Regions from separate parts of the Actinomadura kijaniata genome, predicted to be linked through region 1. Evidence: riboswitches for the same ligand, from Rfam matches in the RefSeq annotation. Region 1 holds a riboswitch; the other holds the start of a gene.
The links. Region 1 has a riboswitch for glycine ahead of gcvT (glycine cleavage system aminomethyltransferase GcvT). Riboswitches for the same ligand answer to the same signal wherever they lie in the genome.
Positions count from the first base shown of each region.

Region 2: linked by a shared signal. The riboswitch ahead of gcvP (aminomethyl-transferring glycine dehydrogenase) and the one ahead of gcvT (glycine cleavage system aminomethyltransferase GcvT) in region 1 are both predicted to bind glycine.

Region 1 covers NZ_JACJIA010000003.1:424,732-429,131, reverse strand. Annotated here, with positions in the region: gene glyA (serine hydroxymethyltransferase) at 1-989, opposite strand, end outside; gene gcvH (glycine cleavage system protein GcvH) at 992-1,381, opposite strand; gene gcvT (glycine cleavage system aminomethyltransferase GcvT) at 1,403-2,497, opposite strand; glycine riboswitch at 2,575-2,657, opposite strand; glycine riboswitch at 2,662-2,758, opposite strand; gene HNR61_RS14045 (alginate lyase family protein) at 3,437-4,400, shown strand, end outside.
Region 2 covers NZ_JACJIA010000005.1:471,872-476,271, reverse strand. Annotated here, with positions in the region: gene gcvP (aminomethyl-transferring glycine dehydrogenase) at 1-2,452, opposite strand, end outside; glycine riboswitch at 2,518-2,630, opposite strand; glycine riboswitch at 2,631-2,726, opposite strand; gene HNR61_RS49315 (flippase-like domain-containing protein) at 3,020-4,400, shown strand, end outside.

The sequences.
Region 1 (4,400 bases):
AGCTCCGAGTCCACCAGGTCCACCAGGACCAGGTGCACGTCGGTGCCGCCGGTCAGCACCTTCACGCCCGCCTTGGCGGCGTCCTCGGCCAGCAGCCGCTCGGCCAGGATCCGCGCGCCGTCCAGGGTCCGCTGCTGCCGGTCCCTGAACTCCTCGGACGCCGCGAACCTCAGCGCCACGGCCTTGGCCGCGATGACGTGCTCCAGCGGACCGCCCTGCATGCCCGGGAAGACGGCAGAGTTGATCTTCTTGCCGTACTCCTCCTTCGCCAGGATCAGACCGCCGCGCGGACCGCCGAGGGTCTTGTGCGTGGTCGTGGTGACGATGTCGGCGTGCGGCACGGGCGACGGGTGCAGCCCCGCCGCGACCAGGCCCGCGAAGTGGGCCATGTCCACCATCAGCAGCGCCCCGACCGAGTCGGCGATCTCCCGGAACGCCGCGAAGTCGAGCTGCCGCGGGTACGCCGACCAGCCCGCGACGATCATCTTGGGCCGGTGCTCGGCGGCCAGCGCGGCGACCTCGTCCATGTCCACCAGGCCGTCCTCGGCGCGCACGTGGTAGGGCACCACGTTCAGCGTCTTGCCCGAGTAGTTCAGCCGCATGCCGTGGGTGAGGTGGCCGCCGTGCGCCAGGTCCAGGCCGAGGATGGTGTCGCCGTGCTGGAGCAGCGCGAAGTACACCGCCGTGTTGGCCTGCGCGCCCGAGTGGGGCTGCACGTTGGCGTGCTCGGCCCCGAACAGCTCCTTGGCCCGGTCGATGGCGAGCTGCTCGGTGACGTCCACGTACTCGCAGCCGCCGTAGTACCGCCGGCCCGGGTACCCCTCGGCGTACTTGTTGGTCATCACCGAGCCCTGGGCCTCCAGGACCGCCACGGGGGCGAAGTTCTCGGAGGCGATCATCTCCAGGGTCGACTGCTGGCGGTGCAGCTCGTCGGCGATGGCCTTGGCGACCTCGGGGTCGGCGGCGGCGAGGGAGTCGTTGAGCTGCACCCTCAGGCCTCCTCGACCAGCTTGGCGTAGGCCTCGGCGTCCAGCAGGTCGCCCGGCTCCTCGCTGACGCGGACCTTGACGATCCAGCCCTCGCCGTAGGGGTCGTCGTTGATGACCTTCGGCTCGTCGATCACGGCCTGGTTGACCGCGACGACCTCGCCGTTGACCGGGGCGTACAGGTCGGAGACCGACTTGGTGGACTCCACCTCGCCGAAGGTCTCGCCGGACTCGACGGTGTCACCCTCGTTCGCCTGAAGCTCGATGAAGACGATCTCGCCGAGCGAGTCGGCGGCGTGCGCGGTGATGCCGATGGTGACGATGCCGTCCTCGTTGTCGAGGCCGGCGACCCACTCGTGCTCCTCGCTGTAACGGAGCTGCTCCGGAACACTCACGATTGTTTCTCTCTCCAGGTCTCAGGAACGCTTGTAGAACGGCAGGGCGACCACGTCGACCGGCTCGCGCCGGCCACGGACGTCCACCGCGAGCTCGGTCTCCCCGACACCGCTGTCGAGGTAGGCCATGGCGATCGGCCTGCCCAGTGTGGGCGACGGAGCGCCACTGGTCACGACCCCGCACGGCGTGCCGTCGGACGTGACGACGTCGTACCCCCTGCGGGGCGCGCGACGCCCCCGCGCGACCAGCCCCACGAGCCTACGGCCTGCGGGGGTCTGCGCGGCCGCCTCCAGCGCGGACCGGCCGACGAAGTCCCCCTCCTTCTCGAACTTCACGACCCGGCCCAGCCCCGCCTCGAACGGGGTGGTCTCGGCCGTGAGCTCGTTGCCGTACAGCGGCATGCCCGCCTCCAGGCGGAGGGTGTCGCGCGCCGACAGGCCGCAGGGGACCACGCCCTCGACCGCGGCCAGGGCCCGCCAGAGCGCGACGGCGTCGGCGGCGTCCACGAAGAGCTCGAACCCGTCCTCGCCGGTGTAGCCGGTCCGGGCGATGAGCGCGTCGATCCCGGCGACCTCGTCCGCCATGATCGCGTAGTACTTCAGCCCGGGCAGCGGCGCGTCGGTGAACCGGCTCAGGATCTCCTGCGCGTCCGGCCCCTGCAGCGCGATCAGCGCGTAGGAGTCGCTGCGGTCCTCCACGGCGGCCTCGAACCCGGCGGCCCGCTCGACCAGGGCCTCGCGGACGACGGCGACGTTCGCGGCGTTGGCGACGACCAGGTAGGTCTCGTCGGCCAGCCGGTACACGATCAGGTCGTCCAGCACGCCGCCGTCATGGGCGCAGATCATGGTGTAGCGGGCCTTGCCCACGGCCATCGGCGAGATGTTGCCGACCAGCGCGTGGTCGAGGGCCGCGGCGGCCCGCGGGCCCGAGACGAAGATCTCCCCCATGTGGGACAGGTCGAACAGCCCGGCGGCGGTGCGGACGGCCCTGTGCTCGGCGGTCTCGCTGGAGTACCGCAGCGGCATCAGGTATCCCGCGAAATCCACGAGGTTCGCGCCGAGCTCGGCATGAACGTCGTGCAGCGGCGTCTTCTTCGGGGCGTTCTCGGCGGACATTCGGGTCGGCTCCTTCGTCGCGGGCGCAGGCAGGCACAATCGTCCCACTCGCGCACCGGGCGTGGTCGGTGCCTCCCCCTCTGTCATCGGCGCCTGAGAGCTTCACCCCGTGGGGCTTTCACCTTCGGCGGGGGACCGGCGGGTCCCCGCTTTCCAGAGGTCGCCTGGTCCGCGCGGTCCGTGGGCCTGAGAGGTTCCGGGGAGGATTTGCTCCTTCGGCGTCCCTGACTGGCGACCAGGGCACTCTCCCGCACGGGATCAACGGCTGAGGCCAATCTAGCAGCGCCGATGACCTGCGACCAGCCGACGGAACGCCCTGATCTGAGCCGGTTCGCCACGCGATGCCGCGCGCGTCTGGTTACATGATCCGGTCTGAGGTCGTGTGAGGGAGACGGAAATTCGATGAGGCTCGGCCGCGCCCGGAACTGGGTCCTGGCCATCGTGGTCACCGCGATCGTCGTCGCCGCGCTCCGACGCCGCGCCGCCCGGGGCGGAGACCGTAGCGACGGCACCGGCGGGAAGCCGGACCAGACCACCAACCCCCGGACCGCGAGACGCGGTTCCCCACCGTCATCCCGACCAGAACCACCGGAAGGAGCCGAACGCCCCCGCCGGAACGCGCTACCCCCCGCGAACACGCCCCTCCCCGAGGGCACGCCACCCAGCGGGGATGGACCGTTCCCCCAAACAGCCCCACCCCACCACGGCACACCACCACACGAAGACAGGCCACTCCACGAGAGCACGCCGTTCCAGGATGGTGCGCCGTCCCACGGGGGTGCGTCGCCCCGTGAGGGGGCTTCATCTCGTGAGGGGGCGCTGTCCCGTGAGGGGGCGGCGCTTGAGGGCGTGTCGCCGGGTGGGGGCGGATCTTCGGGTGAGGGTGCGGCGTCCGGGGGAGCGGGGAGGAGGCGGCGGACGCGGGTACGGGCGACCGTGGTGAGCGGGGTCGTCGCCGTGGCCGCGTCGGCGGCCGTCGTCGCGGCCACGCTCGGGACCGGGAACGCGGGCGGCGGGGACTCCGGCGCGCCCGCGCCCGCCCACCGGCCGCCCCCCGCCTTCCAGCACCCGGGGGTGATCACCGGGGCGGCCGAGCTGGACGCGGCCCGGACCAGGATCAGGGCGGGGCGGCAGCCGTGGCGGAACGCCTACACCGCCCTGCGCGGCAGCGAGTTCGCGGCGCTGACCTGGCGGCCCCGGGCCCAGGGCGTCGTGGCGTGCGGTGTCCCCGGCTCCGCCGACCGGGGGTGCGCCGCCGAACGCCGGGACGCCACCGCCGCCTACGTCCACGCCCTGAGCTGGTACCTGTCGCGCGACGAGCGCCACGCCCGCAAGGCCATGGCGATCATGGACGCGTGGTCGGCGCGGCTGCGCGAGCACACCGGCGCGCGCGCCCCGCTCCAGGCCGCGCGGGCGGGCATGGACTTCGTCCGCGCCGCCGAGCTGATCAAGCACGGGCACGGGCGCTGGGCGGGGCAGCAGCGGTTCGCCGACACCCTGCGGCGACTGTACCTGCCGCTGGTCGACCGGCCCTACCCGCAGGTCAACGGCAACGTCGAGCTCACCACCCTGAACGCCGCCTCCGCCATCGCCGTCCACCTCGACGACCGGGCCGCGTTCGACCGGGCGGTGGGGCTGTGGCGCAAGCGCCTGCCGCAGTACGTCTACCTGCGTTCCGACGGTCCGGCCCCGCAGGCCCCGGCGGCCGTCGCGGCCGCGAGGTTCTGGCACAACCCGGCCAGGCTGGCGGACGGCCTCACCCAGGAGACCTGCCGGAGCCTGGAGTACGCGGGGCAGGGGCTGGCGGCGGCGCTCGACGTCGCGGCGACCGCGCGCCTCCAGGGCGTCGACCTGTACGGGGAGGCCCGCCCCCGCCTGACGGCCGCGCTGGAGCTGCACGCCC
Region 2 (4,400 bases), on a different contig from region 1:
GGAGGTCGGCGATGCACTCGTGCGCGACCAGGCCGTTGCGGCCGGTGTAGAGGATCGGGTAGTGCGGGGCGAGCCGGGCCGCCAGGTAGTTGGCACCGATGATCGCGGCCTCGGTGGCGGCGCGCAGACCGTCGGGGCCCATCATCGCGATGTAGGCCCAGGAGATCGGCAGGATGCCCGCCGAGCCCCACGGGGCCGCCGAGATCGGGCCGACGCCGGTCTCGCGCGGGCCGGCCTCCGGCCGCAGCGGGTGGTTGGGCAGGAACGGCACCAGGTGCTCGCGGACGCCGACCGGGCCGACGCCGGGGCCGCCGCCGCCGTGCGGGATGCAGAAGGTCTTGTGCAGGTTCAGGTGCGACACGTCGGAGCCGAACTCGCCGGGCCGGGCCAGGCCGACCAGGGCGTTGAGGTTGGCGCCGTCGACGTAGACCTGGCCGCCCGCGGCGTGCACGGCCTCGCAGACCTCGGTGATGGTCTCCTCGAACACGCCGTGCGTGGACGGGTACGTCACCATGATCGCGGCGAGGTCGGCGCCGTGCTTGCCGATCTTGGCGTGCAGGTCGGCGATGTCGATGTTGCCGTGGTCGTCGCACTTGACGACCACGACCTTCATCCCGGCCATCACGGCGCTGGCGGCGTTGGTGCCGTGCGCCGACGACGGGATCAGGCAGATGTTCCGGTGCCCCTCGCCGCGCGAGGCGTGGTAGCCGCGGATCGCCAGCAGGCCGGCCAGCTCGCCCTGGGATCCGGCGTTGGGCTGGACCGACACCTTGGCGTAGCCGGTGATCTCGGCCAGCGCCGACTCCAGCTCCTCGATCAGCTCGACGTACCCCTGGGCCTGGTCGATCGGCGCGAACGGGTGGATGTTCGCGAACTCCGGCCAGGTGACGGGCTCCATCTCCGTGGTGGCGTTCAGCTTCATCGTGCAGGAGCCCAGCGGGATCATCGACCGGTCCAGCGCGATGTCCTTGTCCTGGAGCCGGCGCAGGTACCGCAGCATCGCGGTCTCGGAGCGGTGCTGGTGGAACACCGGGTGGTTCAGGTACGGGCTCTGGCGGCGCAGCGCCTCGGGGAACGCCGGCGCGACCTCGGCGGTCCCGGCGCTCTCGATCCCGAACGCGGCCAGCACGGCGGTGACGTGCTCGGGCAGCGTGGTCTCGTCGCAGGCGACCGCGACGTGGTCGGCGTCCTGGCGCCGCAGGTTGACGCCGCGCTCCAGGGCGGCCCGCACGACCTCGTCGGCGCGGCCGGGCACGCGGGCCAGCACGGTGTCGAAGAACGAGCCGTGCACGACCTCCACGCCCCCGGCGCGCAGCGCGGCGGCCAGTTCGGCGGCGCGGGCGTGGGTGCGCTGGGCGATGGCGGCCAGGCCCTCGGGGCCGTGGTAGACGGCGTACATGCTCGCCATGACGGCCAGCAGCACCTGGGCGGTGCAGATGTTGCTGGTGGCCTTCTCGCGGCGGATGTGCTGCTCGCGGGTCTGCAGGGCCAGGCGGTAGGCGGTGGCGCCGTCGGCGTCGACCGACACGCCGACCAGGCGGCCGGGCAGCTGGCGCTGGATGCCCTCGCGGACGGCCATGTAGCCGGCGTGCGGGCCGCCGAAACCGTAGGGGACGCCGAACCGCTGGGAGGAGCCGACGACGATGTCGGCGCCGAACTCGCCCGGCGGGCGCAGCAGCGTCAGCGCCAGCAGGTCGGCGGCGACGACGACCTGCGCGCCCCGCTCGTGGGCCTGCGCGGCGACCGGCTCCAGGTCGCGGACCGCGCCGGACGCGCCGGGGTACTGGAGCAGCACGCCGAAGAAGTCGCCCTCGGGCAGGCCGCCGGACAGGTCGGCGGTGACGACCTCGATGCCCAGCGGGACGGCGCGGGTGCGCACGACCTCGATCGTCTGCGGCAGGGCGTCGGCGTCGACCAGGAAGGCGCCGGGCTCCTTGCGCCGCGACACCCGGTGGGCGAGGGTCATCGCCTCGGCGGCGGCGGTGCCCTCGTCGAGCATGGAGGCGTTGGCGACCGGCAGGCCGGTCAGGTCGGCCACCACGGTCTGGAAGTTCAGCAGGGCCTCCAGGCGGCCCTGGGAGATCTCCGGCTGGTAGGGCGTGTAGGCGGTGTACCAGCCCGGGTTCTCCAGGACGTTGCGCAGGATGACGCCCGGGGTGATCGTGCCGTGGTAGCCCAGGCCGATCATGGAGGTGTACACCTTGTTCTTGGCGGCCAGCTCGCGCAGCCGGGCCAGGGCGGCCGGCTCGCTCAGCGCCGGCGGCAGCTCCAGCGGCCGGTCGGTGCGGATGGCGGCCGGGACGGCGTCGTCCACGAGCGCCTCGGCGGAGGCGTAGCCGATCGCGGCCAGCATCCGGGCCTGGTCGTCGGGGGACGGCCCGATGTGCCGGTCGGCGAACTGCTCCCGGGCCTGCTGCGGCGATGCCACCGGGGCGAAGTACTGGGCGGTCATTGGGGAGCCTCCTGGCTGCTGGGGTCGCTCAGGGCCGCCAACGGCCCTGGCTGGGCCGGTGGCCGGTCTCCCCCTCTGTCATGGGCACCTGAGAGCTTCACCCGCCGGAGCGGGGTTTCCCCTTCGGTGAGCCGCCCCTTCCCCGCCGGGGGAAGTCACGCCTGCTTTCCAGAGGTGCCTCGCCCGAGCGGTCCTTTTGCCTGAGAGGTTCCGGGGAGGGTTGCCCCTTCGGCGCCCCACGCTGGCCGCGTGGGATCTCTCCCGCACGGGGTCGACGGCTGTCCTTGGAGTGAACTCTATCCAACGGATCGTCCCCGCGATCTACCCGGGAGGCCCGCGTACCGCGCTCCCCCGACCCGGAGTCGCCCGCGGAGGCCCCGCAAGTACGATATGCACAGCTCAGGAAGACGGGGACCGGCCGTGGCCAGGGGCGGGGCCGCGAGGCGGAAGGGCATGGGGGCTGGGTTTGGAGCATGCGCACGGTCAGGTCGACGCGAACCGCCCTCGACGGGGCCGCCTCCGTTCTGCGACGCTGATCACGGTGACCTGTCCGGACGGCGGTGCGCGGTGACGCAGACCCACGACGAGAGGACCGAGCGGGCGACGCGGTCCGACCCCGGCACGGCGGCCACGGCGGCCGTGACCGTCGACGAGCCCGCCCGCCCCAACCGGGTGCGCCGCTCCAGCGACGCGTTCCGCTTCGCCGCCTCCCTGCTGGGCCTGGCCGCGGTGATCCTGCTGGTGTCGTTCGCCCAGCAGACCACGCGCGGGATCCAGACCGACATCACCGAGGGCACCGCGCACGCCCCGCACGCCCTGCTGGCGCTGGCGACCCTGGCCTCCAGCTTCGGCGTGCTGGCGGTGCCGGTGGCGTTCGCGGTGGAACGGCTGCTGCACCGCGACGGCCAGCGCGTCGCGGTCGCGCTGCTGGCCGCCACGATCGCGTTCGCGCTGACGGTGCTGCTGGACGGCTGGGAGATCCCGGCCGCGCCCGGCGGCGTGCTGGACTCGCTGATCTGGGGCGGCACCGGCACCGCCCCGCTGCACACCGACATCACCCCGGTGATCGCGTTCGTGACGGCGGTCGGGATGGCCGGGCGGACCCGCTGGCAGACCGCCGCCTGGCTGATGATCGGGCTGGCGGCGCTGACCGGCCTGACCGCCGCCTACGCCTCGGTCGCGGCGCTGACCGCCACCTACTTCCTCGGCCGCGCCATCGGCCACGGCACCCTGTACGCGGTCGGCGCCCCCAACACCCGCCCGCCCGGCGCCGCCGTGCTGGGCGCGCTGGAACGCCTGGGGCTGCGGCCGGCGCGCGCCGAGCGGGTCCCGGCCCCCGCCGACGAGCCCCGCTGCTACCTGGTCGGCGTCGCGCGCGACCCCGACGGTTCCCCCGCCGACGCCTCACCCGCCGACGCCACCGGCCCGGCCCTGCCGTGCGGCGAGTGGCAGCTGCGGGTCCACGTCCTGGACCGGGACCTGCAGACCGCCGGGCTGCCCTACCGGCTGTGGCGGCTCGCGCGGCTGCGCAGCGGCGCGCCCCGGCGGGCGCTGCGGTCGCTGCGCCGCTCCCTGGAGCAGGAGTCCCTGATGTCCTACGCCGTGACCGCCTCGGGGGTCCGCACGCCCCGGCTGGTCGCCACGGCGGAGGTCGGCACCGAGGCGGCGCTGCTGGCCTACGCGCACGTCCCCGGGCGGCGGCTGGACGACGTCCCCGACGAGGAGCTCACCGACGCGCTGCTGACCGACGTGTGGCGGCAGTTCCGGCGGTTGCAGGCGGCGCGGCTGGCGCACCGGCGGCTGGAGGGCGACGCGATCCTCGTCGACGACGAGGGCCGCCCCCACCTGGTGGAGCTGGGCGCGGGCGAGATCGCCGCCGGTGACCTGCTGCTGCGGCTGGACCTGGCGCAGCTGCTGACCACCCTGGCGCTGCGGGTCGGCCCGGAGC